2 regions of the Comamonas sp. NyZ500 genome follow, and region 2 is predicted to be linked to the other one. Evidence: riboswitches for the same ligand, from Rfam matches in the RefSeq annotation. Region 2 holds a riboswitch; the other holds the start of a gene.

Region 1 (15,321 bases), on a different contig from region 2:
AGGCCAAAGCTCACGGCCGTATAGGCCTTGTCCGTGGCGATGTCCATGGAGTGCAGGGCTGCGCCCGTCATGCGCACAAACGCGGCCGGCACCCCGGCCGCATCCACCACGGCCACATTGACACGCACACCCAATTCCACTGCCTTGGCTACGGCCGCACCCACGGCGCGCAAGGCTGCTTCGGTGCGGATCACGGGCTGAGAAACCATTAGTGAGTCCAGCATGTCAAGCCTCCTCAAAATGCTTTGACTACTGTGAAGCGCACCAGCGAACCCTTGGGCAGGGCCCCCGTGCCGGCCGTGGCGCTGACTTCCTTGTAGACCGCGCCCTTGAGGAACATGCCTGCACCTGGCACCGGGTAAACCAGCTCGGCGCCCAGTGCATGGCGCGAGGAATGCTGGCTCGTGGCACCCGGGCCTTTGTCATCGCTGATCTGCCACTGGCTGTAACCCACCAGGCCGGCTTGCACGGCACCAAAATGCTTGCCCAGACCCCATTCCAGCGTCACCTGGTTGCCGTTGCGAAAGCCCATATCGTTCTTGCCGTTACGCTCAAAACGCATAAGACCCGAGGCCGAAATGGTCTTGGCAGCGTCGAAGTAATAGGTCAGGCCACCGGTGAGCATGGTGCTTTTGTAGCCCTTGCCCGGCGAGGCCGGGTCGCGGCTGCTGGCCGAGTCCAGCCAGATCCCGGCACCGGCCACGGCGTCCCACTGCGGTCCATGCCAACCCAGCACCAGCGGGCCCAGATAGACGTCGCCCACACCCGAGCGGCTGTCGGAAATGCCGGCCGCATTCACCGTGAGCGAGGTGCGCATCACCGGCACGATGGCTTCCATGCCGTAGTCCGCGCCCAGCAGCTTGTAGTTGGTGATCCAGACAAAGCGGTTGGCCAGGGCCGTCACGGTTCCACGGTTGTGGCCGGGCAGGTTGTCGCTGCTACCCGGCGCGCGGAAATCGTTGATGTTGTAGTTCACCATATAGCCGAGGTAGTACATGCCGGGCGGCGGCACGCTGGGGCCTTGCATGCCCTCCACACCGGGGACGTAATGGCCTTCGGCCTGCAAGGCCGTGGCTGCCAGCGCGCCCAACAGGGCCAGGGCAGCAGATGCAATCTTGTGGTTCATCTCTATCTCTTTCTTGTGGGTTCACAAATGTCTCGGGGGTCCATGGGGCTGTGCAGGGGCCCTGCGCCAAAAACTGGCGCGGCCCAATCAGGGTTGCCGCGCAAGGGCCGCCCTGCAGCGCTGGCAGCGTCCCCCTGCCCGCATCGCTTGCGATGCGAAGAGCGGGGGGAAGGCGCGAAGCGCCTCAGGGGGTGTTCCCTTTCAGGTGTACACATCCGTAAACGACGCCACGAGCTCACCCGTGTGATAGAAAATGCCGCTGCCCAGACGGTCCTCGCTCCAGGTGGTCACGGGGCGATCGGGCTGGGCCAGATAGCCCAGGCCGGCAAAGGTCTCGTTGCGGTTGCCGCTGGGGTCGAAGAAGTAAATCGTCTCGCCGCGCGTGATGCCGTGGCGCGTGGGAGCCACATCGATGCGCACCTTGTTCTTGGCCATGACGTCGGCGGCCTTGAGCACGTCGTGCCAGGAGTCCAGGAAGAAGGCGATGTGGTGCAGGCCCGAGGTGGGGCCGCCCACAAAGGCGATGTCGTGCGGCGTGGTGGAGCGCGCCATCCAGGTCGCGGCCTGCATCTTGCCTTCGGGGCCGACCAGAATCTGCTCGGTCAGGAAGAAGTCCATGCACTCTGCCATGAAGCGGGTGTTGTCCTCCACGGTGTTGATACCGGCCTCGGGATTCATCTCGCACATCAGCAGACAGTGGTCTATCCAATGCGCGCCTGCGCCCTTGAGGCCATCGGGCCAAGGGTCGGGGTTCAGAGAGCCCACGTCTGTGCCCACGCACTCCTTCTTGGCGTACAGGCGCATCTCATGGCCGCTGGGCAGATTGAACTGCAGCATGCGACCCACCGTGGGCTGGCTGCCTTCGGGCAGCATGGTGGTCTTCACACCCCAGGCCTCGATACGTGCCTGCAGGCTGTCGAGGTCGGCATCGTTTTGCACCTTGTAGGCCACATGGTTGAGCCCGGCGCGATCACTTTGCGTGAGGATGAGGGAATACTTGTCCCACTCGTCCCAGCATTTGAGGTAGACATTGCCCGCCGCATCGCGCAGCGTGACCTTCATGCCCAGCACGTTTTCGTAGTGCTTGAGCGCTGCATCCATGTCCATCACGCGCAAGTTGGCGTGGCCGATTCGCATTACACCCATGTTTGTCTCCTTAGTTGCTTGTTGGTGTGTCGTGGGTTGTGGGCGCAGGGGAAGCCGCCCGCAGAAAAAATGGTTTATGCAGGCGCTGTGCCACCGCAATGCGCACGGCTTCCATCGGGGCGACACGGCAGGCCAGGGTGTAGCCCTGATCACGCTCGAGATCGCTCACATGGGCACAGCTCACGGGGCCCAGATGGCGTACCGCACCTTCGAGCACCTGCACCTTGCAGACGCCGCAGCCGCCGTTGACGCAGCCCACTGGAATGCCTTTGCGCCCCAGGCGCAACATGCCGCTCAGCAGGCTTTCGTGGGTGCCGCAGGCATAGGTATCGCCGGTTTGCTCAACGCTGACTTGCACGTTTTGCATGGCTGTCATGGCTGCCTCAGACACGCTTGAACAAGGGGCTGCGCGTGCCTTGCGCATCGGCGGCCGAGAGGAATTTCTCGGTGTAGATGTCACGCTCAAACAGCCGGCCCTGCATCAGGGTGGAAATACAGGCCTCGACCATGGGTGGTGGCCCGCACAGATAGGCTTTGCAACCCGCAAAGCCGCCTTGAAAATGGGCTTGCGCAGCCTCGTGCACAAAGCCACGTGCGCCTTGCCAATCCCCGCAGTCCTCGCCCGATATCGCGGGGATGTAGGTGAAATGCGGGTGCTGCGCGGCCAGGGCGCGAAACTCGTCGTCGTAGTACAACTCCTCGCGCGAGCGCTGGCCGTAGACCAGGGTGATGGGCTGCTCGCAACCATTGGCCAGCAGCTCCAAAATCATGGCGCGTGGACTGGAAAGCCCCGAGCCCCCTGCCATGAAGACCATGGGCTGGCGTGCCGAATGGCGCACAAAAAAGCGCCCATAAGGCCCGGCCAGCTGCAGGCTGTCACCTTCGCTCAAATGCTCGTGCAGCCAGCCCGTGCCCGCGCCGCCCGGCACCAGGCGCACATTGAGCTCGATCTCCTGGGCGCAGCCATCGGCGCCAGGCGCGTTAGCGATGGAAAAAGCGCGCGAGCCGCCCTGCACCTCGCTCAGACCGGGTATGCGCAGCTGCACATACTGGCCCGCCTGGTAGCGCATGGACTGCTCCAGGCGCAGGTGCAAAGCCTTGATGGTGGGCGTCAGATCGACGATGCGCACCACTGTGGCCGCAAAGTCGCGCACGGGGATGATTTGCGCATCGGGCTCGTCCTCGAAATCGGCCTCGATGGTGGCATCGGACTGCAGCGTGGCGCAGCAGGCCAGCGTCATGCCGTCCTCGCGTTCCATGTCCATCAGCGCGAAAGGATTGGCCGCGCCGTGGTCCACCTCGCCGTCGCAAACCTGGACCTTGCAGGTGCCGCACAGGCCGTGGCCGCAGGCGTGGGGAATGTAAATACCCTGGCGCAGAGCGGCGTCCAGCAGGGTCTGGCCTTCCTCCACTTCAATCGAGGCGCCCAGGGGTTCTAAGGTCAGTTGGTAGCTCATATCGTCTCGCTCTCATTCCTGCAGCGCCGGCCAGGCCAGCGCTGCAACCGCCAGGGTGGTTAGCTGTAAGAGCCTTGGATGCCGATCAGGCCCGGGGTGCGAAAACGGATCACGTCCTTGTGTGTCAGGCCGTTATCGGCCAGCGACTTGGAAGCATCGGGCGACCAGGGTTGGCCCGACTTGAACCACTGCACCTCACTCCAGTCGATGCGTGCAAAGTCGGGGTGGGCGCCGTAGACATCGGGCAGCACGGCCTGGGCCAGCGCACCGAAAGGCATGTCGGGCGGCAGCGGCAGGGCCACGGGCGAGCAGAACATCAGGTGGTCTTCCCAGCCGATATAGAGCAGAGGCGCGGGAAAGTTCTCGCGCACATCCTTGGCGGGAAAGCGATAGGGCTTGAGTGCGGTGACGCTCATGGCTGGGCCTCCTGGCTGGGGTTCGCGGAAGCGTTACTGGCTGCGTGGTTGGCCGAGGTTGCCGGTGGCGGATCGCCGCGCCAGGCCGCGAAATTGCGCTGGTCCTCCGATCCCTCAAAGTCCATGTTGTCGCGGCCCACATTCATGCCATACCAGTCCAGCACGGCAGCCAGCGGGTCAAAGCCTTCGGCCGTGGGGTCCACATCGGGCTTGAAGCAGTTGCCCTGGTAGATCTGGTGCACCGGCAGCCAGGACTGGACAAACTTCTCGGGCTCGTCGTCGAAGACATGCTTGCAGCCGTCGCTGCAGAAGTGGTATTTGCTGCCCTCGTAGTCGGATTCGCGGTAGCAGATCCTGGTGGGGTCACCGGGCTCGGTGAAGCCCATAGGGATCTGGCAGGTGGTGCACAGCATGGGCAGGGTCTTGCTGTAAAAGCGCTTGCCGGCCTGCTGCTCGGCACGGTAGTGCTCCAGGCGAGGACGGTAGTGCTTGTCAAAGCTGTCCGGGTATTTTTCAGACAGCCACTGCATCTCCTGCTCGCCGGGCACCCAGGTGTGAAAAGGTGCGGCTGCCGTGTAGTTGTAGAAGATGTTCCAGGCCTGGTGGCTGATGTGGTCCTTGCCTTCGCAGGCCAGCTTCCAGCCTGCGGGCTCGCGGATGCCGTAGCGCGCCAGGTCGCGGAACAGAGCGCCGCCGTTTTCCTCGGCATACATCTCCCAGGCTTCCTTCCAGCTCATCACGCGCTTGGGCAGCATGTAATCCTGCATCATGGCCACCAGGGTCAGCACGCGGTAGCCGCGCCAGAACCATTTGTCGATCCAGCGCTGCACGATGGGCACGTTGCCCGGGTCCTGCTCCAGCATGAACTTGATGCATTCGATGCCCAGCGTCATATGGCGCGACTCATCGCTTTGCGCCGAGAAGCCAAAGGTCACGGTGGACAGATCGCCGTTATGCGCCGCGCCCGACATGAAGGGCACGAACAGCAGATTGGTCAGCACATATTCGAAGGAGAAGCTCACTGCCGTGAGGAACTCGAACGGACCTGCGCTCAGCGCATCTTCAAAAAAGGACTTGGGCACCGACAGAAACCAGACCCGGTCGAACCAGTGGCTGGAGCTGTGCATGCCGTTGAAGTACTTGTTGTAGTTGGACAGCGCATGGGTCTCGGTCTGGAAGTGACGCAGCTCGTCGATGGACTGCATCTGCGCCGCCACGCGTGCCCCCGCACCGGTGAAATGCCGGCCCGCATGGGCAAAACCGCGGTGGGCGTAATACTCCAGCGGCACCACGCCCTGAATAAACAGCTTGAGCGCGTTGAGATAGCGCGCATCGGTCACGCCCAACTGGCCGTTGTTCTGGGCAAAGGCCTCGATCACGGCGTAGAGCTTTTTCTCTTTTTCGCCTTGGTACTTCCAGTAGGCGTCCATGGTCAGGCGGAAGGGGTCTTCCCACTTATCCCAGTCGTGGATCTTGATACCCTCGAACTTGTCATAGGGGAAGACCTTGTCCATGGGCTGGTAGCTGGTCTCCCAGCCCAGGCCACGTGTCATGGCGGTGTAGCGGTCCTTGAGGCCCAGCTTTTTCTTGATTACGGGTGCGTCCATGGTGTCTCCTTGGATGGCGTTGTCTGGTGGTGTTCGGGGAGCGGTTCTTACTGGTTCCAGCTCAGGGAGAACTCGTCGTCGTCCTCATCCACATGGCCGGACAGCGTGACCAGATTGATCTGGATCTGCTGCAGCTCGTAGGGGCGACCGGTCTGCTCTTCAATGCTGGCGCGACGTATGACCAGGCGGCCGGGGGCGTCGATTTTCACGAGACCGGGCGAGTAGACGGCCTGGGCGTGGGTGTTGTCGGCGAGGATGGCATCCACCACGGGACGCGATTCCTCGTTGTCCTGAAAGGCGATGAACACCTTGGAGACGGGGGTGCTGGCAGATGTGCTCATGGCGCTGCTCCTCAGATGTCCAGACCGGCCTTGCGGGCACGGGCATCCAGGCTTTGGCGGACTTCGCTGAGCACGGCTGCGCCACGCGCACCCAGGGCCAGTTCGGCCACGGCGGCCAGTGCCACGCAGGCATGGTCGGCATAGCTCAGATACCAGTGCGACAGCTGGCTGCGGTTGTCTGCGGATTCGGTTGCAGCTACCTTGACCACGGCATCGATCCAGCGTGCGGTCTCGGTGTGCCACTCGGGCATGAAGGCCGTGAGCATGGCCACGGCCGTGCCGCCCTGCACCGTGACATGCTCGTCCACGAAGTGGTTGTAGATCAGGGGATAGAGCAGTCCGTCGAGCACCATGTTCTGGGCCACGAACAGCTCCATGGGGTCCTGCACCACAAGCAGGTCTTCCACCAGATGGCGCAGCGGCTGCCAGGCCGGGTGCTGCATCCAGTCGTTCTTGCCGGCTTCGAGCACGCCGGGCTCGTCCATGACCAGGCCCAGGCGCGTGAGGTACTGGGCCACGCCCAGATGGTCCATGGCATGCATCATGGCCGGAGCCGTGAAGGGCGTACCGTAGCCACGTGAGCAGATCTGGCTGTTGTTCATATTGCCGCCCCAGGCCACATGACGCAGCGGCATCAATACATCGCAGGCCTTGGCGCGCAGGGCATCGGACATCTTGCCGGCCAGGTTGCGCGACTCCACAAACTGGTAGTTGGCTTCCACGGCCTCCTGCTGCTTGGCACGGGTCATGGTCCAGGTGGCGTAGTAGTACTGACGTGGATCGCGCAGCGCGTTCCAGTCGGCCATGCGGATCGCCGTGCGGCCGGTGTCGAACAGCTCGAACTCAGGCTCCCACAGCGGCCGGTAATGGAAATGATGTGTGGGCTGCACGCCCAGCGTGGCCTCCAGATAGCGCGACGCGGGCTTGTCTCCCGTGTAAGCTGCCACGCGGGCAAAGGTATGGCGCAGCGGCTGTATCTCGCGCGCCGAAAGCTCGATGTTCATGGGCTTGTCTCCTGTGTTGTCGTGGGATGCGTGAGTGATGGTCAGAGCAGCCTGGCTTTCTGGACCTGGCAGAAGGCCTCGAAGTCGGCCTCTGTCATGGCCAGCTCCACCGTGAGTTCGGGCCAGCCCACGGAGAACTCAAAGTCCACAAAACCGTTGGCACGCTTTTGCAGCACGCGCACCGAGCGGCGCGTGAGATCGCAGGCGGGAAGATCGAGAGTGCTTGTTTCCATGAGGGGCTCCTGGCGGGTCTGTGGCTTTTGCAATTGCACAGCCCGTGCCAGTTCATGGAAATATCGATAAATCAAGGGTTACTCCCTAAATTTATGCGTGTTTGAGCAAGCTGGGGAGCAGTGATTCCAGGGCAAACCCTAGGACGGCATCCACAGTGCTTCAGTTCCTACTGCGCTGCAGCATGACCAAATGATCAAGCACCCCAAGCAAAGGTGCGCAATTCATCAATTACGCCAGCAGTTCAAGGCCGGGGATGCGGGTCAATCCCGTAGCCAGAATTCGATGTTTTATCGATAGTTTTCTCATGCCCCACACTCCTCCCGCCTTACCCTCCGATGCCGATTTGCGCAGCCAGGTCCGCTTCTCCACCGAAGACGGACTGATCTGGCTCTCGGGCCAGCGCATGTTGCTGCTGCATCTGGCCTCTCTTCACGCCCTGCGCCGCGAAATGATGAACACCATGGGCCCCGATCACACGCGGCGCCTGCTGCTGCGTGCCGGCTATGCCGCAGGTGAGCGCGATGCGTTGCTGGCACGCCAGATAAGGCCCACAGCCAGCCTGTTCGAGATGTTTGCCGTAGGTCCCCAGCTGCACCGGCTGGAGGGTGCGGTGCGCGCCACGCCGGAAATCTTTGAGGCCGATGAGCAGGCGGGCCACTTTCAATGCGTGGTGCGCTGGGAACACAGCTGGGAAGCGGAAATCCATTTGCGCGAATGGGGCCCCCAGGACCAGCCCTCGTGCTGGATGCTGCTGGGTTATGCCTCGGGTTACTCCAGCGCGTTCTTCCGTCGCCCGGTGTTTTTCAAGGAAATGCAGTGCTCCACCTGTGGCCACGCACACTGCCTGATAGAGGGCCGGTTTCAACATGAGTGGCCCGATGGCGAACAGATCGCACGCGACTACGACCCCGACTCCATGCTGGTACGCCTGGATGAGCTGCAGTCTCAGGTCGAGGCCTTGCGCACCGGCCTGGCCCCTTGCGACAGCCAGGGCCCGTTGCTGGGCCATTCACGTGCCTTTCAGGCCGCGCTGGAGTTGCTGTCCAAGGCAGCTCCCACCCAGGTTACGGTGTTGCTCACGGGCGAGACCGGCGTGGGCAAGGAACGCTTTGCGCGCGCCCTTCATGCCATGAGCCCGCGTGCCGACAAACCCTTTGTGGCAGTGAACTGCGCGGCCCTGCCCGCCGACCTGATAGAGAGCGAGCTGTTCGGCGCCGAAAAAGGCGCCTTCACCGGCGCCACAGCCACGCGCATAGGGCGCTTTGAACGCGCCCATGGCGGCACACTGATGCTGGACGAGCTGGGCGAGCTACCCCTGGCCGCCCAGGCCAAGCTGCTGCGCGTGCTGCAAAGCGGCGAGGTGGAACGCCTGGGCGGCCACCGCAGCACCCAGGTCGATGTACGCGTGATCGCCGCCACCAATGTGGACCTGGAGAAAGCCGTGGAACAGGGGCGCTTTCGGCGCGACCTGCTCTACCGCCTCAACGTCTACCCCATACGCATCCCTGCGCTGCGCGAGCGCGTGGACGATATCGAGCTGCTAGCCATGCATTTGCTGCAGAAATACTCGGCCTTGCACGGCAAGCCGGCCCCGGGCTTCAGTGACCGGGCGCTGACCGCGCTGCGCGGCCACAGCTGGCCCGGCAATGTGCGCGAGCTGGAGAACCTGGTGGAACGCGGCCTCATCCTCACGCCGACCGGCGAACCCATCGATGTGGCTTGCCTGTTCCCCCAATGGAGCGATAACGGCCAAAGTACCATAGACGACCAAGGCCATCTGGCCCAGGCCTGCGGCACAGATGGCGATCTGCATACGGCCAGTGTCTACGACAGCATGCAGCACCAGGGGCTTTCGCTGGACGCCCTGGAAGACGGGCTGCTGCAAGAAGCCGTGCGCCGCGCCAGCGGCAATCTGGCCGCAGCGGCCCGCGCCCTGGGCATGACCCGCCCCCAACTCAGCTACCGGCTCTCACGCATCCGCGAACGCACAACAGGTACCGAGGAGTAAACGCTTGGCCAAGAAATCCTTTATGCAATGCCTGGCCCTGCCCGAGGTTGAATCCAGCGGCGGCGAGGCATCGCGCACCCTGACCGAGCAAACCTATGCCCGGCTGCGCACCGACATTGTCGAAGGCCGCCTGCTGCCTGGCAGCAAGCTGCGCATAGAGCATCTGCGCCAGGCTTACGAGGTCGGTGCAGGCACCTTGCGGGAGGCGTTGACGCGCCTGGTCAGTGATGCCCTGGTCACAACCGAAGGCCAGCGCGGCTTTCGCGTCTCCACCATCGCCATGGACGACCTGCAGGACATCACCCGCCTGCGGGTACATATCGAAACCCATGCACTGCGTGAATCCATACGCCATGGCGACGCGGCCTGGCGGTCCCAGTTGCAGGCCAGCTATGACGAGCTCTCGGCAGCCGAGCAACCGCTGTCCAGCGACAACCGCCGCCAGTGGGAGGCCTTGAACCTGCGCTTTCACGAGACCCTGCTCTCCGGCTATGCATCCCCTTGGACATTGAAGGTGCTACGCCTGCTGGCGCGCCATAGCGAGCGCTACCGCTGCTACGCCATGGAGCAGCCCGCGCTCACCCGCGATGTGCATGCCGAGCACCAGGAGATCTTCGAGCTCGCCATGGCTGGCCACGAGGCCCGCGCGGCCCTGGCCCTGGAAGCCCATATTTGCACCACCCCCCATCTGCTGCTGCAGGCCATGCGGGAAGGCAAACTGGTGTTGCCTGGCATCCGGCCGGAAGGGGAGGTATGAACTGCAGCACAGTTTTATCATTTTGATATCCGTCTGTGCTGGATAGGAAAGTGCCAGAGGATAGACAGGGTATGTCTACCTGTCTAAGAGCAGTCCATCACTCGATTGCCGTTGCCATTCAGGCCACTGACCACGAATAACTCCGTAGGCCAGCATTCGTCAGAGGCTTGCATGAATCAAGCCGACTTCCGCTTTTGGCCGGGACGCGACCGTCTCAGAACGAATACGAAAGGACTTTCCTAGTTCTGCGCTGATGCCCAATGATCAGCATGGATGCTCGAAAGTCCCATCGGATTCAACTGGAGAATGCCATGACTGAGCTGACCGATGGGCCCATCGTGCGAGTGGGCGTCGATCTTTCCAGGCGGTTCTACCAAGTGCAAGCGGTGGATCAGTGGGGCCACCTGGTACTTGCTAAATCCCTATCTCCCGAGCGCTTTTATGCATGGTGCGCCATTAAGCGCGTCGGCCATACCAATCAGCTTAATGAGCGCATCTTGATCTGAGCTGTTGAACCTGATTTGGTCCTTGTACCACCCAAAAAAGGGCTCGCCCTTCCATTCGATAAGATGGAATCACTTTGCTTCACCCTCAAGCTTCATGTCGATGTAGTCCATTGACCAGGCAAGTTCGGCGTCAGATAAGAGCAATGCATCAACATCTTCCTTGGTGACTGGGGCATCGGTGGCATCCAACCAATTGCTAGTTCTAACCAAGTGCAAGTCGTAAGCCATGACGGAATGCTCTCTAGAGCTGCTGTGTCGTGGATTGACGGTTAGGTTGTACTTTGGGCTACCGACAAGGTCGGCTGGCTAAAAAATCGCCCAGGCTCACTGCACGCAGCGAAGACACTACCCCGTTCAAGTACTTCACCGTGTCTTCAGCAAAGGCATCAATGCAGAGGTAATTGCTTGCGCCTGCTCCGAGGTCAGTGGGTCGTACGAGACAACAATATAGGCGCCCTCCTCAAGTACATCCGCACGGGCGACGTGGTCGCTGAGTATGCCCACCACCTGCTCTGGCGTAAGTCCGAAGTAGTTGCTGCACTGTTCTCTGGCCCAGTAGTTCACTTGCCTGATGTGAAGGCACTCTTGTCTACGTGGACCGGATTGAGCCCGGACTTGCATACGCTCTTCATCACTTGATCTCCAGAATTCGTCTTCCTCTTCAGCCAGCACATCCATGTCCTCCACCGCAGCGAAGAACGCACCAAAGCTGCGTATGTAGAGGGGGATCACCTGATCGAAAACATACTTCAGGTCGGCTCCATTTTTCGCGGAATTGAATTCGACAGTCATGTAGTCTTCAAGGCATGGAAGCGCCTCTGAATTTCGCCGATACCTCCGGCTTAAAAGTCCAATTTCAAGGCCACTGACCTCCTCGTGAAGTCGATAGCTCACTTCATGGATAGGCCAATCGGGCCGGTCTTCAAATGTGATGACATCCACATTCGCCAGCCCCCAAGGTGCAGGAAGCAAAGACAAACTCTGGCATAGCTTTGCGTAGATTTCAGCAGGACTTTCGTCAAAATCGAATACTCTGCAAACCCTGACAACGTTGGACGTATTTTTCATTTTCTCCGCTGCCGGACATTCATTCCGCTCGGACAGACCGAGTGGACTCCGAAATTCAATCTACGCTTTTCTGCCGCGCTTTTTTGCTCTGGCATCTGCAGGCAAGTACCGCTCGGCATACACACCATTTGGGTTCAGCACGGTCGCGGAACGATTCATGCGATGCCTTCTCCGAATTCGGATCGCTGAATCGGAAGGGGCGGAACGAAAACCTGCACTCTCAGGACGCCTCGAATGAGCCAATGCACGTTCCAGCCCAGATTACCACTGGGGGGCGTTGTTGCACAAATTGCCGGCTAAGGTGAGGTCCTGCGGCGCGGCGAGGATGCGCGTGGTGACGAAGCCGCGAACGACGACTGCGTTCTGCACGCGCGCCATGACCATGTTGATGCCGCCGGTGCCGAGGCAGCGCCCCGTGGCGGGGTCATTGCCGGGGTCGGCCGCTCCGCTTTCAGGGACCAGAAGAATCTGTAGGCGTCTTCGCCATCAAGCCAGATGCGTTCAATCGGGAAGCATGGCGTTTCTTCCGGTGGAAGCCGGTCCGGCGGCGGAGCCTGCGCCGGCTGCAACCGCACATCGGTCGCTGTCTCCTGCTTCTCGCGCAGTATCCGCTCACGCTCTTGCTGGCGCAGCAGCTCCTGCGCGGCGTTCTCCTGTTCGGCACTGTTTTTCGTTTGTGCGGACGCCGGCACCATCAGCGCCAGCAGGCCGAACAAGGCCCAACGCGCCTGTCGAAGCCAATCTCCCATCCCATCTCCTTTTGCAAGCGTGTGGAGACACGCTGCGGCCCTGCACGAACGCCGGGGTTCGCCGTGACCGTTTGATCTGAAGTGGATAAGGATAGGAACGGACTCGATCGAACGGCATAAGAAGATTCTTAAAAATGGCCGTGGGGATGCGCCGGTCAGCACAGTGCTGGCCAAACGAAGCGCAATGGTCTTCGTTCTGACGAGCTTTGCGCTTTTTGGCCTTTGATGTCGTGCGTATGAGTTTTTCACGGCGGGCGGCTTCACAGACGAAGACGCGGGCTTGTGCGAGCCATGGCGGGTTCAGACCGGCCTTCCGCTCCCCCAGCCGGCAGCCGCAGAACCACACCAATACAGGTATTAACCCGAATAGAGTCGCTGAAACTGGCTAAAATCGCGCCCATCCCGCGGGAGAGCGGAGCCTTTCAAGGGTTCCCGCCGAAGGCGCAAACTCCCATAATCGCTCAGGCAATAAGTACCGCAGGTGGGTCTGACAGGACCCGGATATCGCCAACTGGAGAGCAGCCCGCAACCACAAGTCTGCAGGGCTCACCGAAGGGGCAAGCATGTCCACCGCGAAGGTGCTCATGCGCAACTCTCAGGTAAAAGGACAGCGGGAGAGGCAAGCCGGACACTCCCGCCGATGTGAGTGGCTGGTCTATTTTCAAGTGCCTTCATGCTTCCTTCCGTCTCTTTGCTGGACTCGTTCCAGGCCTCCAACTTCACCGTCATGCTGGTCATCTATCTGGTGGCCATTACCGCCGAAGCCATGTCCGGCGCACTCGCCGCAGGCAGGCGCAATATGGATATCTTCGGCGTCGTCGTCATCGCCTTTGTCACAGCCCTGGGAGGCGGCACCATCCGCGACATGGTGCTGGGCCACTACCCCATCGGCTGGACCCAGCACCCTGAATATGTGTATCTGGTCATCAGCTTCGGTCTGCTGACCACCGTGATTGCACGCCATATGCACAGGCTCAAGCAGGTGTTTCTGCTGCTGGACGCCATGGGCCTGATCGCCTTTTCGCTGATCGGCTGCAATACCGCGCTGGAGTTGGGCTACCCCACCATCGTCATCATCATGGCCGGCATGATTACCGGCATCAGCGGCGGCATCTTGCGCGATGTGCTCTGCAACCAGGTCCCCGTGGTGTTCCGCCGCGAGCTGTATGCCAGCGTGTCGCTGTCGGTATGCCTGATGTTCCTGGGCCTGCGCTATCTGGATGTCAGCCCCAATATCAGCACCATCGTGTGTTTTGCCGGCGGCCTGGCCTTCCGTCTGGCCGCCATTCGTTTCAAATGGCGTCTGCCGGTTTTTTCGTACCAGCAGCGCTGGGAGTGATCGAGACTCCCCTGTGGCGCTGCGCGCCTCCCCCTCTCTTGCTAAGCAGGAGGGGGACGCAGCCATCGCTGCGGGGCGGCCCTTGCTTGGCTGCTCTGAACTAGACTGCGCCATGCATTACCCATGTAGTTTCACTTTCCATGTCTGAACCGATCACATGGATGCCGGATGGCACCCCCTATAGTTCCAGATTCGGCGATCGCTATCACAGCGAGTTCGGCGGCCTCGACCAGGCCCGCCAGGTTTTTCTCGGTGGCTGCGATCTGCCAGTTGCCTGGGCCGATGCAGCGCAGTGGCGCATTCTGGAAACCGGCTTTGGCTTCGGCCTGAATTTCCTGGTCACCTGGGCGGCATGGAAGGCCGATCCCAGACGCCCGCGCATTCTGCATTTTGTCTCGGTGGAGGCCTACCCTGTCTCGCGCGAGGATCTGCTCGCGTTTTTGCCGGCCGATGAGGTACTGCGCGCGCTTGGCGAACAACTGGCCGAGCAATGGTGGGGACTGCTGCCCGGCGTGCATCGCCTTTCCTTTGATGACGGCCAGGTGCTGCTGACGCTCTATATAGGCGATGCCAGGACCATGCTGCGCAAACAGCAGATGACGGCGGACAGCGTATATCTGGATGGCTTCTCTCCCCAGCTCAACCCCGAGATGTGGGATGAAGATGCCATGAAGAACATTGCCCGCCATTGCCGCCGGGGCACGCAGCTTGCCACCTGGTGCGTGGCCGGCCATGTGCGCCTGGCGCTCAAGGCTCAGGGTTTTGAAGTCAAGAAGCGCGCTGGCGTGCCGCCCAAGCGCCATAACCTGCATGCAGCCTACAACCCGGCCTGGGAGCCACGCCATCGCCCTGACGGCCTGCCTGCACCCATGGGCCAGGCCGGCCGCTGCCTGGTGCTGGGTGCAGGCCTGGCTGGTGCCGCCGCTGCCGCCAGCCTGGCAAGACGCGGCTGGGAAGTGACGGTGCTGGATGCTGCGGCCGAGCCTGCGGCAGGAGCATCAGGCCTGCCAGCCGGCTTGTTTTGCCCGCATATTTCGCCCGATGACAGTGTTCTATCGCGCCTGTCCAGAAGCGGCGTACGCACAACGCTACAAAATCTGCAGCAACTGAGCCAAGCGCAAAAGTTGCATCCAGCCCAGGACTGGGCCCATGGCGGCGTGCTGGAGCATGACCTGAACGAGCCCTCCCATCTGCCCAGGTCATGGCTGCAACCCGGCAGCGAGACCAGCCCCTGGGGCCTGCACTGGAGTGCGCCTGCGCAGCTGGCTCAGCTGGCTGCGGCAAAGCTGCCTGCAGACAGCCACGCTGTCTGGCATGAGCAGGCTGGCTGGGTACGCCCCGCACAACTGGTGCGCGCGCTGCTGCAAGCCCCCGGGATTCATTGGCAGGGCCATGCCCGAGCTTCACGGCTGATGCGCGATGAAGTGCGCAACATCTGGCAGGTGCTGGATGCGCAGAGCCAGACCCTGGCCGAAGCCCCCATGCTGGTGCTGGCCCTGGGCCCGGACACCAAGCCCTTGTTGCAGGCCAGCGGCCTGGCAGCAGGAGAATGGGAGCTGCAAG
Region 2 (15,321 bases):
CACAATTAAAGCAAAAACAGCTTACATCGCTTGCCCTATCGACTCCGGCAGCTATTAATTCTGCCAATGCTGCAGAAAAAGGCATGAAAAAGAACCGCCGCAGCGGTTCTTGCCTGGGAGCGCAGCGCCGCTTATTTCAGCAGCGTCACACCAGTCTTGGACTGGATCTCGTCAAAGCTAACGCCATCGGCCAGTTCCACCAGCTTCAGGCCTTCGGGTGTCACGTCCATCACACCCAGATCGGTGATGATGCGATCCACCACGCCCAGACCCGTCAGCGGCAGGGTGCAGCTGGGCAGAATCTTCAGGTCGGTCGTGCCGTCCTTTTTCTTGGCCACATGTTCCATGAGCACGATGACGCGCTTGACGCCCGCCACCAGGTCCATGGCGCCGCCCATGCCCTTGACCATCTTGCCGGGAATCATCCAGTTGGCCAGATCGCCTTTTTCGGACACCTGCATGGCGCCCAGAATGGACAGATTGATCTTGCCGCCGCGAATCATGGCAAACGACTGATCAGAGCCGAAAATGGCCGAACCGGGAAGCGTGGTCACGGTCTGCTTGCCGGCATTGATCAGATCGGCGTCGACCTGGTCTTCGGTCGGGAAGGGGCCGATGCCCAGCATGCCGTTCTCGGACTGCAGCCACACTTCCTTGTCGCCCGTGTGGTTGGCCACCAGCGTGGGAATGCCGATGCCGAGGTTGACGTAGAAGCCGTCTTCGAGTTCTTGGGCCGCGCGCGCGGCCATCTGGTCTTGAGTCCAGGGCATAAGAGCCTCCTGAATAAATCTTGATTGACGTTATTGGTAGTCGCCGGAGTCGATCATGGGCTGCAGGTGCGAAATCACACCATCGAGCAAGTGCAGCAGATCGACGCTCTGGCCGTCTTCGAGCCGTTTGAGGACCATGTCGCGAGCCCCCACCTGGATGCTGGTTTCGCGGTAGCGCACAACGGGGTCGGTTCCCCAGTCGTCGCTCACCATATGCCAGTCCATATCGTCCATTTCGCAGCTCAGCGCGTCCCCCAGCACCACACCCAATCCTCGGGCCAGCAGCAGGTTGTCGACCGACACCAGGCCACGATCGAGCAGCGGCTGCAGCTGCGCCAGGCCAGAGCGGTCCATGCTCCAGTCGCTCAGCCCCAGTTCACGGGCCGCAACCTGGCACACCAGCAAGCGTTCGCGCTCCAGTTGCTCCAGCTCCTGCGCAGCCAGCGCACGAAAGACCGGTACGTCGGCCTGGGCGGCAGCCTCGGGCGAATAGGACGTATCCGCCATGTTTCAGGCTTCGCGCACGGTGCGCTTTTCGATGCGCTTTTCGGGATTGGCGTTGTGCACGATGCGGTGCACATAGATGCCGGGCAGATGGATGTCGTCGGGAGCGATCTCGCCCACTTCCACCAATTCCTCGACCTCCACCACGCAGACCTTGCCGCAGGTGGCTGCCGCAGGGTTGAAGTTGCGCGCCGTCAGGCGGAACTGCAGATTGCCGCTCTTGTCCGCGCGCCAGGCCTTGACCAGGGACACATCGGCCACGATCGCGTGCTCCATCACATAGGTCTCGCCATCGAATTCGCGCAATTCCTTGCCCTCGGCCACCAGCGTGCCCACACCGGTCTTGGTGAAGAAGGCAGGAATACCGGCGCCGCCGGCGCGCATCTTCTCGGCCAGCGTGCCCTGAGGCGTGAACTCCAGCTCCAGCTCACCGGCCAGGTACTGGCGCTCGAACTCCTTGTTCTCGCCCACATAGCTGGAGATCATCTTCTTGACCTGGCGGGTGTCCAGCAGCTTGCCCAGACCAAAGCCGTCCACGCCGGCGTTGTTGGATGCCACCGTGAGGTTCTTGACGCCGCTGGCGCAAACCGCATCGATCAGGGCCTCGGGAATGCCGCACAGGCCGAAGCCGCCAACGGCCAGCAATTGCCCGTCGGACACCACGCCCTGCAGCGCCGCTTCTGCGGATGGGTAGAGCTTTTTCACACATGTCTCCTTGAAATTGGATGCGCTACGATACTACGTACTTAAGTAAGTAGTTTTTCGTAAAGAGCAGTACCATGGTTGTGGATTACCGGCTGGCGTTCGACGCCGCCCCTGTAGGTCTCGTCATCTCGCGCAACCGCATCATGATTGACTGTAATCGGCAATTGTGTGAAATGTTCCATGCATCGCGCGAAGTACTCATAGGACAGACCTTTCAAGTGCTTTATCCCAGCGTTGACGAATACGAGCGCCTGGGCGCGCGCATTGCCCCGATTCTCAACACCACAGGCATCTATTCCGACAACCGCATCATGAAGCGCGCCAATGGCGAGGTGTTCTGGTGTCATGTCAGCGGCCGCACGCTGGACCGAAACGATCCCCATGCCTCGGGCATCTGGAGCTTCGAGGACCTCTCGGCCCATCGCCCCGTCAAGGCCGAGCTCACAGGCCGCGAACGCGAAGTCGCTGCACGTCTTCTCGAAGGCATGACCAGCAAGGAAATAGGCAAGGCACTGGCCATCAGTCATCGCACCGTGGAAATCTACCGCGCCCGGCTGATGCGCAAATACGGCGCCTCCACGGCGGCCGATCTGGTGCACAAACTGGTGGCCGGATAAGCCTCAGACGCAGATGACACAGGTAGGTCAAGCACCTGATTTGCGCGCCCCTGCTTGTGCAAACCGGTCGCCTCGCATACGCTCAAAACGTCAGCATCTCAGTCACTTTGCGCAGTCTCCTCGCCCGACTTCCCGTCGGCCAAGGACTCGACCCATATTTCTTCCTATGGCGCTGCTTAGTAATTTCAATAGCACAACACGCCCTTCAGGCCAGCCGCGCATCGATAATTCATCTCAACCAATCGCTAATAGCTATTGAGTTGAATTGATTGATATCAATCATTGATTGATATCTGTTTCCTGGACCTACCGACCTGTCGGATCGTTGAAACGGAGAGCCCCATGACTACTGAATCCAAGTGCCCCTTCCACCAAGGACAGAACAGCGAAACCGCCGCCGCAGGCAACGCCACCAGCAACAAGGACTGGTGGCCCAATCAGCTGCGCGTGGATTTGCTGAGCCAGCACTCCGCCAAAAGCAACCCCTTGGGTGAAGACTTCAACTACGCCCAGGCTTTCCAGAAGCTGGACTATGAAGCCGTCAAACGCGACCTGCGTGCCCTGATGACCGACTCGCAGGACTGGTGGCCTGCAGACTTCGGCCACTACGGCCCCCAGTTCATCCGCATGGCCTGGCACGCAGCCGGCACCTATCGCATTCAGGACGGTCGCGGCGGCGCCGGTCGCGCCCAGCAGCGCTTTGCGCCGCTCAACAGCTGGCCTGACAACGTCAACATCGACAAGTCGCGCCGCCTGCTGTGGCCGATCAAGCAAAAGTACGGCAACCAGATTTCCTGGGGCGACCTGATGATGCTGTGCGGCAACGTCGCACTGGAAACCATGGGCTTTCGCACCTTCGGCTTCGGTGGCGGTCGCGTGGACACCTGGGAACCCGATCAGGACGTGTACTGGGGTGCAGAGAAGGAATGGCTGGCCCCCACCCAGAACCCGCACAGCCGCTACAGCGGCGAGCGCGACCTCGAGAACCCGCTGGCCGCCGTGCAGATGGGTCTGATCTATGTCAACCCCGAAGGCCCGGACGGCAATGGCGACCCCCTCTCGGCCGCGCATGACATCCGCGACACCTTTGCCCGCATGGCCATGGATGACGAGGAAACCGTGGCGCTGATCGCCGGCGGCCACACCTTCGGCAAGACCCATGGTGCGGGCCCCGCCAGCCATGTGGGCGCCGAGCCCGAAGCCGCCGGCCTGGAAGCCCAGGGCCTGGGCTGGGCCAGCAGCTACAAGTCCGGCAAGGCCGGCGATGCCATCACCTCGGGCCTGGAAGTGACCTGGACCCAGACTCCTGCACAGTGGAGCAACTTCTTCTTCGAGAACCTGTTCAAGTACGAATGGGTGCAGGAAAAAAGCCCTGCAGGCGCCATTCAGTGGGTGGCCAAGGACGCTGGCGATGTCATCCCCGACGCGCATGGCGGTCCCAACAAGAAGCCCACCATGCTGACCACCGACCTGTCGCTGCGCATGGACCCCGCCTACGAGAAGATCTCGCGCCGCTTCCTCGAAAACCCGCAGGCTTTTGCTGAAGCCTTTGCCCGCGCCTGGTTCAAGCTGACCCACCGCGACATGGGCCCGCGTGCACGCTATCTGGGCCCAGAAGTCCCCCGGGAAGAGCTGATCTGGCAAGACCCCATCCCGGCGGTCAAGCATGAACTGGTCAACGACGCCGATGTGGCCGCCCTCAAGGCCAGGCTGCTGGCATCGGGCCTGTCGGTGCAGGAGCTGGTGGCCACGGCCTGGGCCTCGGCCTCCACCTTCCGTGGTTCGGACAAGCGCGGCGGTGCCAACGGTGCCCGCATCCGACTGGCTCCACAAAAGGACTGGGCCGCCAACAACCCTGCGCAACTGGCCAAGGTACTGGGCAAGCTCGAGGAAATCCAGCGCGAGTTCAACAAGGCTGCCGACGGCGACAAGCGCATCTCGCTGGCCGACCTGATCGTGCTGGCCGGCAGCGCGGGCGTTGAAAAAGCAGCGGCAGACGCTGGCGTGAAGATCAGCGTGCCCTTCACTCCCGGCCGCGGCGACGCCAGCGACGAGCAGACCGATGCCGAATCCTTTGCGCCGCTGGAGCCCAAGGCCGATGGCTTCCGCAACCACCTGCAAGGACGTTTCCCGGCACCTGCCGAAGCCCTGCTGATCGACAAGGCCCAGTTGCTGACGCTCACGGCCCCCGAGATGACCGTGCTGATCGGCGGCCTGCGCGCCATCAACATCAACACCGCCGGCAACCACGGCGTGCTGACCCAGACTCCGGGCAAGCTGACGAACGACTTCTTCGTCAACCTGCTGGACATGGGCACACAGTGGCAGCCCCTTGAGGATGGCAACTACGAAGGCGTGGACCGCAAGAGCGGCGCCAAGAAGTGGACCGGCACCCGCGTGGATCTGGTCTTCGGCTCCAACGCCATTCTGCGTGCCGTGGCCGAGGTCTATGCCGAAAAGGGCAACGAGCAGAAGTTCTACCGGGACTTCGTCGCTGCCTGGGTCAAGGTCATGGAACTGGACCGCTTCGACCTGAAGAAGTAACAGGGCGCGCCGGGGTGAAAGCCCCGGCTCCAGGAAAATCCAAAAAGAAAAAGCTGCCAGCGCCTGTCAATCAAGCGCTGGCAGCTGTTTTTTCAGGATCAACACATCACATCTCCAGCTCGACCGCTTCCTGCGACAGATCCCAGCCCAGCACAAAGACTTCGTAATGATTTTGCCCGCTGTCATCGCTCCAGACCTCCGGGCCGAACTCGCTCATATTGCCGTTCAGACTCTGTCCTTCACGCAGCGCGCTGGAATCGGTCTGCTCGGCCAGCACAAAGCGGCCGTTGCCGGTGCGCAAGGCGACCCGTCCGGAAGACTGCTTGAAGGCGACGACGGTGGCTTGTTCTGACATAAGGACTCCTGCGCCATTGCTGGCTGTTGTGGATTACAGCCAAGTCTAATCAGACCCGGGCAAAGCGAAAGTCCTGCTATTTCGGCCTGTGTGTTCCACCCGTAGGACGATCTCCGTTAGGCTTGCAATGTCTCCCCAATCAAGCCCCACAAACCATGCTTTTCATCCTGTTCAAACTTCTGCACCTTCTGGCCATCATCATCTGGGTGGGCGGCATGTTCTTCGCACATTTCTTTCTGCGTCCTGCCGTCCAGGGCCTGCAGCCACCCGAGCGCGTGACGCTGATGCATGGCGTGCTGCAGCGCTTTTTTGCCTGGGTCCTCGTGCTGGTGGTCGTCGTGCTGGCCACCGGCATCGGCATGATTGGCAGCATTCACGCCATGGCCGCCCAGGCCGGCGGCCAGTTCAATATGCCGGTCAACTGGATCGTGATGAGCATTCTGGGCCTGGTGATGATGGCCGTGTTCGGTCATATCCGCTTTGCGCTGTTCAAGCGCCTGGATGCGGCCGTGCAGCTCAAGGACTGGCCCGCAGGCGGCAAGGCGCTGGAGAGCATCCGCAAATGGGTCTCCTTCAATCTGGCCCTGGGTCTGGTGATCGTGGTCGTGCTGCGCGTGCCGCTCTGAGCCTGAAGCAGCCTTCAGCAAGCCCGGTCTTCATGGCCGGGCTTTTTTATGAGTCCGACAAGGCTTTAGCGCATACCAACAATGCTCAAACTGCTTTTGTTTTCATAGCAACAAAAACAGAGACTGCGCAGGCAGGTCCGGCTCCATTCAAAACCTTGCTGACATTTTTTTGCAGCTGCACAATAATTGCCGGCTCAATCATTGACCAAGCAAATATTGGTGGCGCCATTGCAAAACCAGACCGACCCCATCATCGACCCGCAGGACGAATCCAGCTTCTTCTACCAGGCAGGGGTCTACGCGCCGGACAAAAGCATTGGCTTTCTCATGCGGCGCGTGCTCAGCTCCATCCTGCAGCTGGCCGACGCCCAGCTGGCCGAGCAAGGACTGACCTATGTGCAATGGCTGCCGCTGTACAAGCTGCTGATCTGCGCCGACACCAATAGCAGCACGCTGGCCAAGGACCTGGGCATGGACCCGGCTTCGGTGACACGCGCGCTGGACCGCATCGAGGCCAAGGGGCTGCTGCGCCGCGAGCGCTCCACCACCGACCGACGCGTGGTGCACCTGGTGCTCACCGAGGAGGGACGCAGCGTCGCCACCCAGGTGCCCAAGGTTCTGACCAAGGTGCTCAACGGCCATTTGCGCGGCTTCAGCCACAGCGAATGCACGCTGATGCTGTCCATGCTGCAGCGCATGCTGGTCAACGGCGATGCGCTTCGAGAGGCCCTGACCCAGGAGCCTGGCAAGCCCCCCATCCAAACGAACGAGGCAGGCCGCGACCCCAGGGACTAGGCTGACCTGCTGCCTACTTTTTTACCGCCCTATTTCAATAAAAACCACTGGCACTTTTCCATGACCTCTAGATCTTCACGCAAACCCGCCGCAGAGCAAGCCCCTGGTCGCCCGCTGCTGGCAACCGCAGCACTGGCCGCCGTGCTCGCGCTGGCAGGCTGTGCCTCGCAAGGGCCGGCGCACCAGCCGCTGACACGACTGGGCTCGGCCGATGTCGGCCTGAACGACTCCGCCAGCCTCAGCGCTGCGAACGCCACGGCACTGGCCTCCTCCCAATGGTGGACAGGTCTGGGCGATGCCCAGCTCGATCAGCTCATCGATCAGGCCCTGGCCGGCAGCCCCAGCCTGGCCGCCAGCAACGCCCGCTTTGAAAAAGCCGCAGCCCTGGCCACGGCCAGCAGCACGGCCAGCGATGTGCGCGGCACGCTGAGCGCCGATGCCACCCGCCAGCGCTACACGGCCAACGGCATGATTCCCGCCCCCATTGCGGGCAATATCTACAACAGCGGCAATCTGCAGGCCGGCCTGTCCTGGTCGCCCGACTTCTTCGGCAAGCATGGCGCGGACCTGCAGGCCGCGCTGGGCCAGGCGCGCGCCGCCAGGGCCGACAGCGCTGCTGCCGCCAACCAGCTGGCCGCACAGGTGGCGCGCAGCTATATCGCCCTGGCCCGGCTGATTGCCCAGAAGGAAGTGGCAGAGCGCACGCTGGGCCAGCGCCAGTCCTTGCTGAGCCTGAGCGAGCAGCGCACCCGAGCGGGCCTGGACAGCCAGGTGGAGCTGACCCAGGCCCAGGCCGGCATGCCCGATGCCCAGACCCAGATCGAGATGCTCGGCGAGCAGATCACGCTGGCGCGCCGCACGATTGCCGTGCTCTGCGCCCAGGCGCCCGATGCGCAAAATGCGCTCTCGCCCAGACTGTCGGTGCTGCGCATCCAGCCCGTGCCGCAGGCTCTGGGCGCGGATCTGCTGGGCCGCCGCCCCGATGTGGTGGCCGCGCGCTGGCGCGTGGAAGCGGCCACGCAAGGCATTGAATCGGCCAGGGCCGACTTCTACCCCGATGTGAATCTGACGGCCTTTGTGGGCCTCAACGCGCTGGGCCTGGACAATCTGCTGCAGGGCAGCTCGCGCCAGATGGGCATCACGCCTGCGCTGCGCCTGCCCATCTTCGACGGCAAGCGCCTGCGCGCCCAGTTGCGCGGCAAACAGGCCGATCTCGACACCGCCATCGCCCAGTACAACGGCGCCGTGCTCGATGCCGTCAAGCAGGCGGGTGATGCCATTGCCTCCGTGCAATCGCTGCAGCGCCAGCAGCAGCTGCAAACCGAGTCGCTGTCCAAGGCCGAGCGGGCCTATGACTTTGCCGTGCAGCGCTATCAGGCCGGTCTGGGTAGCCAGATCACCGTGCTCAACACCGAAACCCAGCTCATCAACCAGCGCCGCCTGGCCGTGGACCTGCAGGCGCGCGAGCTCGATACCCGCGTGGCCCTGGCCGCAGCCCTGGGCGGCGGCTGGAGCGACGACACCCCGGCTGTTGCCGTGCAATAGACATCGAACTCAACAAAATCAATAGCTGCTACCGCTTTACTGCCATTGAATTCAAGGCAAAAACACTCTCAATTCTTTTATTGATAAGCGCTAGCAGCTCCTCTTTTCAATAGCGCAAAACCGCTTCACAGATAACAAAGCGCCAACATCATGACCGACACCAAGCCTACTCAGAACGCTCCCCAAGCTCCTGCGGCAGCTACGCCCAGCGCCAACCCAGCGGGCCGCCGCAAGGGCCTGACCATCGTGGCAGCCGCCGTCGCCGTGGCCGCCATCGCCTGGGGCGGCTGGCACTGGATGGTGGCCCGCAACTACCAGACCACGGACAACGCCTATGTGGCCGGCAACGTGGTGCAGATCACGCCCCAGGTCGGCGGCACCGTGATCAGCATCGGTGCCGACGATACCGACTATGTCCGGGCCGGCCAGTTGCTGGTGCAACTGGACCCTGCCGACTATCTGGTGCAACTGGCCCAGGCCGAGTCGCAGCTGGCCCAGACTGCGCGCCAGACCCGCACCCTGTATGCCAACAACGCCCCGCTGGCCGCCCAGGTGGCCCAGCGCGAAGCCGATCTGCTGCGCCTCAAGGCCGATGCCGCCAAGGCCAACGAGGATGTGGCGCGCCGCCGCCCGCTCACGGCCACCGGTGCCGTGGGCAAGGAAGAGTTTGACCATGCCAAGGCCCTGGCCACGGCTGCCGGCAACGCCGTGGCGGCCGCAGAAGCCGCCGTGCGTGCTGCCAAGGCCCAGCTGACGGCCGCCGAAGCCCAGACCAAGGGCACGACCGCCGAGGACTTCCCCGCCGTCATGGCGGCCGCAGCCAAGGTGCGCGAGGCCTATCTGGCCCTGCAGCGCACGCGGCTGATCGCGCCCGTGGACGGTTTTGTGGCCAAGCGCGGCGTGCAACTGGGCCAGCGCGTGGCCGCCGGCTCGCCGCTGCTGACCGTGGTCGATCTGCACAAGCTCTGGGTGGATGCCAACTTCAAGGAAAGCCAGCTGGCCGATCTGCGCATGGGCCAGAAGGTGGAGCTGACCGCCGACGTCTACGGCGACAAGACCACGTACGAAGGCAAGGTCGTGGGCCTGGGTGCGGGCACGGGTGCGGCGTTTGCGCTGCTGCCCGCGCAGAACGCCACCGGCAACTGGATCAAGGTGGTGCAGCGCGTTCCCGTGCGCATCAGCCTGGAGCCCGAAGCGCTCAAGCAGCACCCGCTGCGTGTGGGCCTGTCCATGGACGCGAAGGTCGATATCCGCGACAAGGACGGCCAGGCCCTGGCCAGCACGCCGCGTACCGAGCCCGTAGCCCAGACCACGGTCTATGACGGCAGCCTGGCCCAGGCCGAGCAGCGCATCCAGCACATCATCGCGGGCGACAAGCTGCCGGCACTGACCCAGCTGGCCGGTCTGCCCGCTCCGGCCCCGGCTGCGCCCGCCCAACCCGCTGCCCAGCCTGCGCAATAAGACGCGGAATCAGCCATGACTTCCTCGACTTCTGCCAATCCCGGAGCGGGTGCCTCGCCACCGGCTCCGGCGGTGCCTGCCATCGCCCCGCTCAAGGGCGCACAGCTCGCCCTGGGCACGCTGGCGCTCTCGCTGGCCACCTTCATGAACGTGCTGGACTCCTCCATCGCCAACGTGGCCATTCCGGCCATCTCGGGCGATGTGGGCGTCAGCCCCAGCCAGGGCACCTGGGTCATCACCAGCTTCGGCGTGGCCAATGCCATCTCCGTGCCGCTGACGGGCTGGCTCACCCAGCGCTTCGGTGCCGTGCGCCTGTTCACCATGAGCGTGCTGCTGTTCGTGCTGACCTCCTGGCTCTGCGGCTTTGCCTCCTCGCTGGAGATGCTGGTGCTGTTCCGCGTGCTGCAAGGCGCCGTGGCCGGCCCCATGATTCCGCTGTCGCAGACCCTGCTGCTGTCCAGCTATCCGCCCGCCAAGGCCGGTGTGGCGCTATCGCTATGGGGCGTGACCACGCTGGTCGCTCCCGTGGTGGGGCCGCTGCTGGGCGGCTGGATCACGGACAATATTTCCTGGCCCTGGATCTTCTACATCAATGTGCCCGTGGGCCTGCTCTCGGCCCTCATGACCTGGAGCATCTACCGCAACCGCGAAACGCCCACGCGCAAGCTGCCTATCGACACCGTGGGCCTGTCCCTGCTTGTGCTCTGGGTGGCGGCACTGCAGCTGATGCTGGACAAGGGCAAGGAGCTGGACTGGTTTGCCTCCAATGAAATCATCGCCTTTGCGGTGATCGCCGTCGTGGCCTTTGCCGTGTTCGTGGTCTGGGAGCTGACCGACGCCCATCCCGTCGTCGATCTGCGCCTGTTCAAGAGGCGCAACTTCGCGGCCGGCTCGATCGCGCTGTCCATCGCCTACGGCCTGTTCTTCGGCAATGTGGTGCTGCTGCCGCTGTGGCTGCAGCAATGGATGGGCTACACCTCCACCTCGGCCGGCCTGGCTCTGGCGCCGGTGGGACTGCTTGCCATCCTGCTCACGCCCATGGTGGGCCGCAAGGTCGGTGTCTGGGATCCGCGCAAGATGGCCACGATTGCCTTCATCGTGTTTGCCATGGTGCTGTGGATGCGCTCGAAGTTCACCGTGGAGACCGACTTCGCCCATATCCTGATTCCCACGCTGATCCAGGGCGGCGCCATGGCCTTCTTCTTCATTCCGCTGACCACCATCACGCTGAGCGGACTGACGCCGGACCGCATTCCGGCCGCCGCAGGCCTGTCCAACTTCGTGCGGATCACGGCCGGCGCCATGGGCACCTCGATTGCCACCACGCTCTGGGAAAGCCGGGCTTCCATGCACCATGCCCATCTGACCGAGTTGCTGGTGCAAGGCCAGGGCACGTTTGCCAGCACGGTCAAAAATCTGCAGGCAGCGGGCATGAGTGCCGAGCAGGCCTATGTCCAGATCAACCGGCTGATCGATCAGCAGGCCTTCACGCGGGCTGCCGACGACATCTTTCTGGCATCGTCCTTTCTGTTCCTGAGCCTGATCGTGCTGATCTGGTTCACCAAGCGCCCGGCCTCTGCCGCAGGAGCCTCCGACGCGGCCGCTGGCGCACACTGATTAACTTCAGACAAAATTGGCTGAAAATTCTTGAATCACAAGCGTTTTCAGCTATTTTTTTGATAGCCCCTAAGTACCATCAGCTTGCTTGTCCAGGCGTCGCAAAAACACCTGCAGCTCCTTGACGACCTGGGCATCGCCCTTGGTCTGGGCGCAGCTCAGCCCTTGCTGCCAGGCGGCGCGCGCGGCCTGTGCATCGCCCAGCGCCAGCTCCACCTTGCCCAATTGCTTCCAGGCGACGGAGTATTCGGCATCCAGTGCCGTGGCCTTACGCAGATGCTCGCGCGCCACGGCCATCTGCTCGTCGTCGGCATAGGCCTTGCCCAGGGTATAGCGCAGCAGCGCACCATCCTTGCCGGCCGCCAGCATGCTCTCCAAATTGTGAACCATGGGATTCATGTGCATTTGCTCCTCAGACAGCGAGTGTCGCATCCGCCCCGAGAAAGCAGCTGAATGGCCGTGCCTGTGTTACGGCCTCTTGCAAGCCGGCTCTTGCAGCGCTGCAAACCGTCCCAAACTGCGGCCAATGTCTCAATAAGGCGCCTGATCTTGTTTCGCAAACCAAGTCTCTCCACCTCCATCACCGACTACGAGGACTCGCCTCAGTATTCGGGCGGGCGTTTTCGCAACACGCATCCGCGTCCGGTCAACAGCCCCAAGCCAGATGCCGGGACGCTATGGAAGTTCTTCTTCAACAAGCCGACCGATTCCCAGCCGGGCAAGGCGCTGCCCATTTTGCCGCTGAGCACGACCGAGCTGAACCTCGCGCCCGAACGCAGCCTGTATCGCCTGGGCCATTCGACCTTGCTGATGAAGCTGCGCGGCGGCTGGTGGTTGACGGACCCCGTGTTTTCCGAGCGCGCCTCGCCGCTATCGTTTGCCGGCCCCAAGCGCTTTCATGCCCCGCCGATTGCCCTGGACGAGTTGCCTGCCTTGCGCGGCGTGCTGCTCTCGCATGACCACTACGACCATCTGGACCGCGCCACCATTCGCGTGCTCGCGCCCAAGGTGGGAGTTTTTCTCTGCCCCTTGGGAGTGGGAGACAGACTGGTGGCCTGGGGCGTGCCGGCCGACAAGATCGTGCAGCACGACTGGTGGCAGGGCAGCGAGGTCGACGGCCTGCGCTTCACGGCCACGCCGGCCCAGCATTTCTCGGGACGCAGCCTGCGCGACGGCAACCGCACGCTCTGGGCGTCCTGGACCATAGAAGATCGCCAGGCCGACAGGCCGCTGCGCGTCTTCTTCAGCGGCGATGGCGGCTACTTCGACGGTTTTGCCGAAATCGGCAGGCACTTCGGCCCCTTCGATGTCACGTTGATGGAGACCGGCGCCTACGACGCCCACTGGCCCTATGTCCATATGCATCCGGCGCAGACCGTGCAGGCACACCGGGATCTCGGCGGCCAATGGCTGCTGCCCATACACAACGGCACTTTCAACCTCGCCATGCATGCCTGGTGGGACCCCTTTGAGCAGATCCTGAATCTGGGCAGGCAGCACGGCATAGAGATCGCCACACCCATGATGGGCGAGCGCCTGGACCTGGATACCCCCCATGCCGGATCGCCCTGGTGGCGCGCCTGCGCCGAGGCCGACAGCAAGGGACTGGATCTGCGCCCCGCGCAACCCTGAAGGTGCAACCCGCATGGCCGACAATGTCCTCATGGACATTTCGCGCACCTCACACCTTGCCGCCGCCTGCGCCGCGTCTCTGACCGCCTTGCTGCTCGGAGCCTGCTCCCACCTCTTCGATGGCAGCCAGCCCAAGCAACCGCCGACTGCCGGCATCTCGAGCACAGTTTCCGGGCAGCCGGAGCCGACGCCGGCTCCGCCACTGGACACGCAGCACAGGCGGCCACAGAGCATGGAATGGCCTGCCTGGATCAAGGCAGACTGCACACCCCCCGCCCAGCTCGATCGGCAACCGCAGCCACGCCGCCATACCACGCCTTTCATCAGCGCCCACTGGTTTCCGAACGGGCTGGAGACCACGGTGGTCTTCCGCCTGGAAGTCACGGTCCAGGGCGAACTCGGCCGTGTGGCCTACCAGCCCGCCGATACCGATCCCCGCATCGTGAAGTCCATCATGCGCTCGCTCGAACGCTGGAAGTTCAAGCCCGGCATGCGCCAGGGCCAGCCCGTGACGTCCTGCTTCGAGCAGCCCTACCAACTGGTGTTTCCGCGCCAGGAGATCGATGTTCCTCGAACGCCCGCCATGAACACAGAACCGCAGTGAGACCGCAAGCTCAATTCCAGCGATCTGTGCTCGAAAACCCCAGAATCCATCCGATTCGGTGGTGCAAGCCCCTTGCCCACCGCTAGAATCGCCAAGGTCAGGAGAGAGTGCCTGCAGCTTGAAGCTGCCTCGCACCGCCGAAGGCGCAGACCCCCAACCCGGTGTCAAAACGCTCAGGCAAAAGGACTGACAAGCGCTGCAAGGTGTGCAAACCTGCAGCGTCCCTTGCTGGAGAGAGATGCAGGCCGTCATTTCGTATGTGCGCCGGCATCCACCGAAGGAGCAAACTGCCCGATGCAATGCGTGCAGTGAATCTCTCAGGTAAAGCGGACAGCAGGGCAAGCCCGCCACGCATGGCCCAGCCATGCATGGCCACTCATTTTGGTTTGACCACCGGAGCGCTTGCCTGTGACTGCTGCTGACACCTCTTCCGATCTGCGTTCCACACCGCTGTTTGCACTGCACCAGAAACTGGGTGCCCGCATGGTGCCGTTTGCCGGCTACGCCATGCCCGTGCAATACCCTCAAGGCCTGATGGCCGAGCATCTGCACACGCGCAAGGCTGCCGGCCTGTTCGATGTCTCGCACATGGGCCAGTTGCTGTTGCGCGGCCCCGATGCCGCCGCCGCGCTCGAATCGCTGATGCCCGTCGATGTCATGGACCTGGGCCTGCACAAGCAGCGCTACGGCCTGCTGCTCGATGAACAAGGCGGAATTCTCGACGACCTGATGTTCGTCAACCGCGGCGAAGATCTGTTCCTCATCGTCAACGGCGCCTGCAAAGAGGCCGATATCGCTCATATCCAGAGCCGCATCGCCAGCCGCTGCGAGGTCGTCCCATTGCCCGATCGCGCCCTGCTGGCCCTGCAAGGTCCGCAAGCTGCCACAGCCCTCTCGCGCCTGATTCCCGGTGTGACACAACTGGTCTTCATGACCGGCAACCACTTCGACTGGCAAGGCCATGCGCTCTACATCACGCGCAGCGGCTATACGGGCGAGGACGGCTTTGAAATCTCCCTGCCCGGCGAAGCTGCCGAAGCCTTTGCCGAAGCGCTGCTGGCACAGCCCGAGGTGGCCCCCATCGGTCTGGGCGCGCGCAACTCGCTGCGCCTAGAAGCCGGACTTTGCCTGTACGGCAACGACATCGACACCAGCACCACGCCGGTCGAAGCCGCGCTGAACTGGGCCATGCAGAAGGTTCGCCGCACCGGCGGCGAGCGCGAGGGCGGTTTTCCCGGTGCGGCCATCGTGCTGGAGCAATTGCAGAACCCTCAGTCGCTGCGCCGCAAGCGCGTGGGCCTGATCGCGCTGGAACGCATTCCCGTGCGCGAGCCCGCCGTGCTGGAAAACATGGATGGACAGCATATCGGCCACATCACCAGCGGCCTGCTCAGCCCCACGCTCAACCAGCCTGTGGCGCTGGCCTATGTCGAGCCCGACTATGCCGCCATCGATACGGAAATCTTCGCCATGGTGCGCGGCAAGCCCGTGCCCATGAAAGTGGTCGCCACGCCCTTCGTTCCCACCCGCTACTACCGCGGCTAGG

The links. Region 2 has a riboswitch for glycine ahead of gcvT (glycine cleavage system aminomethyltransferase GcvT). Riboswitches for the same ligand answer to the same signal wherever they lie in the genome.
Region 1: it holds a riboswitch for glycine, as region 2 does, so the genes downstream of both, JAO85_RS22510 (trimeric intracellular cation channel family protein) here and gcvT (glycine cleavage system aminomethyltransferase GcvT) in region 2, are expected to answer to the same signal.

The regions. Positions count from the first base shown of each region.
Region 1 is NZ_JAEIJE010000023.1:12,359-27,679, reverse strand. It holds gene JAO85_RS22590 (heme-binding protein) at 1-224, opposite strand, end outside; gene JAO85_RS22585 (transporter) at 236-1,126, opposite strand; gene JAO85_RS22580 (catechol 2,3-dioxygenase) at 1,328-2,272, opposite strand; gene JAO85_RS22575 (2Fe-2S iron-sulfur cluster binding domain-containing protein) at 2,283-2,648, opposite strand; gene JAO85_RS22570 (NADH:ubiquinone reductase (Na(+)-transporting) subunit F) at 2,656-3,729, opposite strand; gene JAO85_RS22565 (phenol hydroxylase subunit P4) at 3,789-4,145, opposite strand; gene JAO85_RS22560 (aromatic/alkene/methane monooxygenase hydroxylase/oxygenase subunit alpha) at 4,142-5,752, opposite strand; gene JAO85_RS22555 (MmoB/DmpM family protein) at 5,800-6,093, opposite strand; gene JAO85_RS22550 (aromatic/alkene monooxygenase hydroxylase subunit beta) at 6,105-7,097, opposite strand; gene JAO85_RS22545 (phenol hydroxylase subunit) at 7,139-7,330, opposite strand; gene JAO85_RS22540 (sigma-54-dependent Fis family transcriptional regulator) at 7,636-9,339, shown strand; gene JAO85_RS22535 (GntR family transcriptional regulator) at 9,344-10,096, shown strand; gene JAO85_RS22530 (hypothetical protein) at 10,408-10,602, shown strand; gene JAO85_RS22525 (hypothetical protein) at 10,672-10,830, opposite strand; gene JAO85_RS22520 (hypothetical protein) at 10,966-11,670, opposite strand; gene JAO85_RS25830 (hypothetical protein) at 11,932-12,054, opposite strand; glycine riboswitch at 12,815-12,907, shown strand; glycine riboswitch at 12,921-13,040, shown strand; gene JAO85_RS22510 (trimeric intracellular cation channel family protein) at 13,093-13,758, shown strand; gene mnmC (FAD-dependent 5-carboxymethylaminomethyl-2-thiouridine(34) oxidoreductase MnmC) at 13,920-15,321, shown strand, end outside.
Region 2 is NZ_JAEIJE010000001.1:581,926-597,246, reverse strand. It holds gene JAO85_RS02650 (3-oxoacid CoA-transferase subunit B) at 132-770, opposite strand; gene JAO85_RS02645 (DUF3806 domain-containing protein) at 801-1,277, opposite strand; gene JAO85_RS02640 (CoA transferase subunit A) at 1,281-1,979, opposite strand; gene JAO85_RS02635 (PAS and helix-turn-helix domain-containing protein) at 2,054-2,596, shown strand; gene katG (catalase/peroxidase HPI) at 2,939-5,140, shown strand; gene JAO85_RS02625 (hypothetical protein) at 5,247-5,495, opposite strand; gene JAO85_RS02620 (CopD family protein) at 5,651-6,121, shown strand; gene JAO85_RS02615 (MarR family winged helix-turn-helix transcriptional regulator) at 6,341-6,916, shown strand; gene JAO85_RS02610 (efflux transporter outer membrane subunit) at 6,977-8,461, shown strand; gene JAO85_RS02605 (HlyD family efflux transporter periplasmic adaptor subunit) at 8,612-9,922, shown strand; gene JAO85_RS02600 (DHA2 family efflux MFS transporter permease subunit) at 9,938-11,539, shown strand; gene JAO85_RS02595 (hypothetical protein) at 11,609-11,938, opposite strand; gene JAO85_RS02590 (MBL fold metallo-hydrolase) at 12,089-13,171, shown strand; gene JAO85_RS02585 (energy transducer TonB) at 13,185-13,775, shown strand; glycine riboswitch at 13,864-13,974, shown strand; glycine riboswitch at 13,994-14,119, shown strand; gene gcvT (glycine cleavage system aminomethyltransferase GcvT) at 14,184-15,320, shown strand.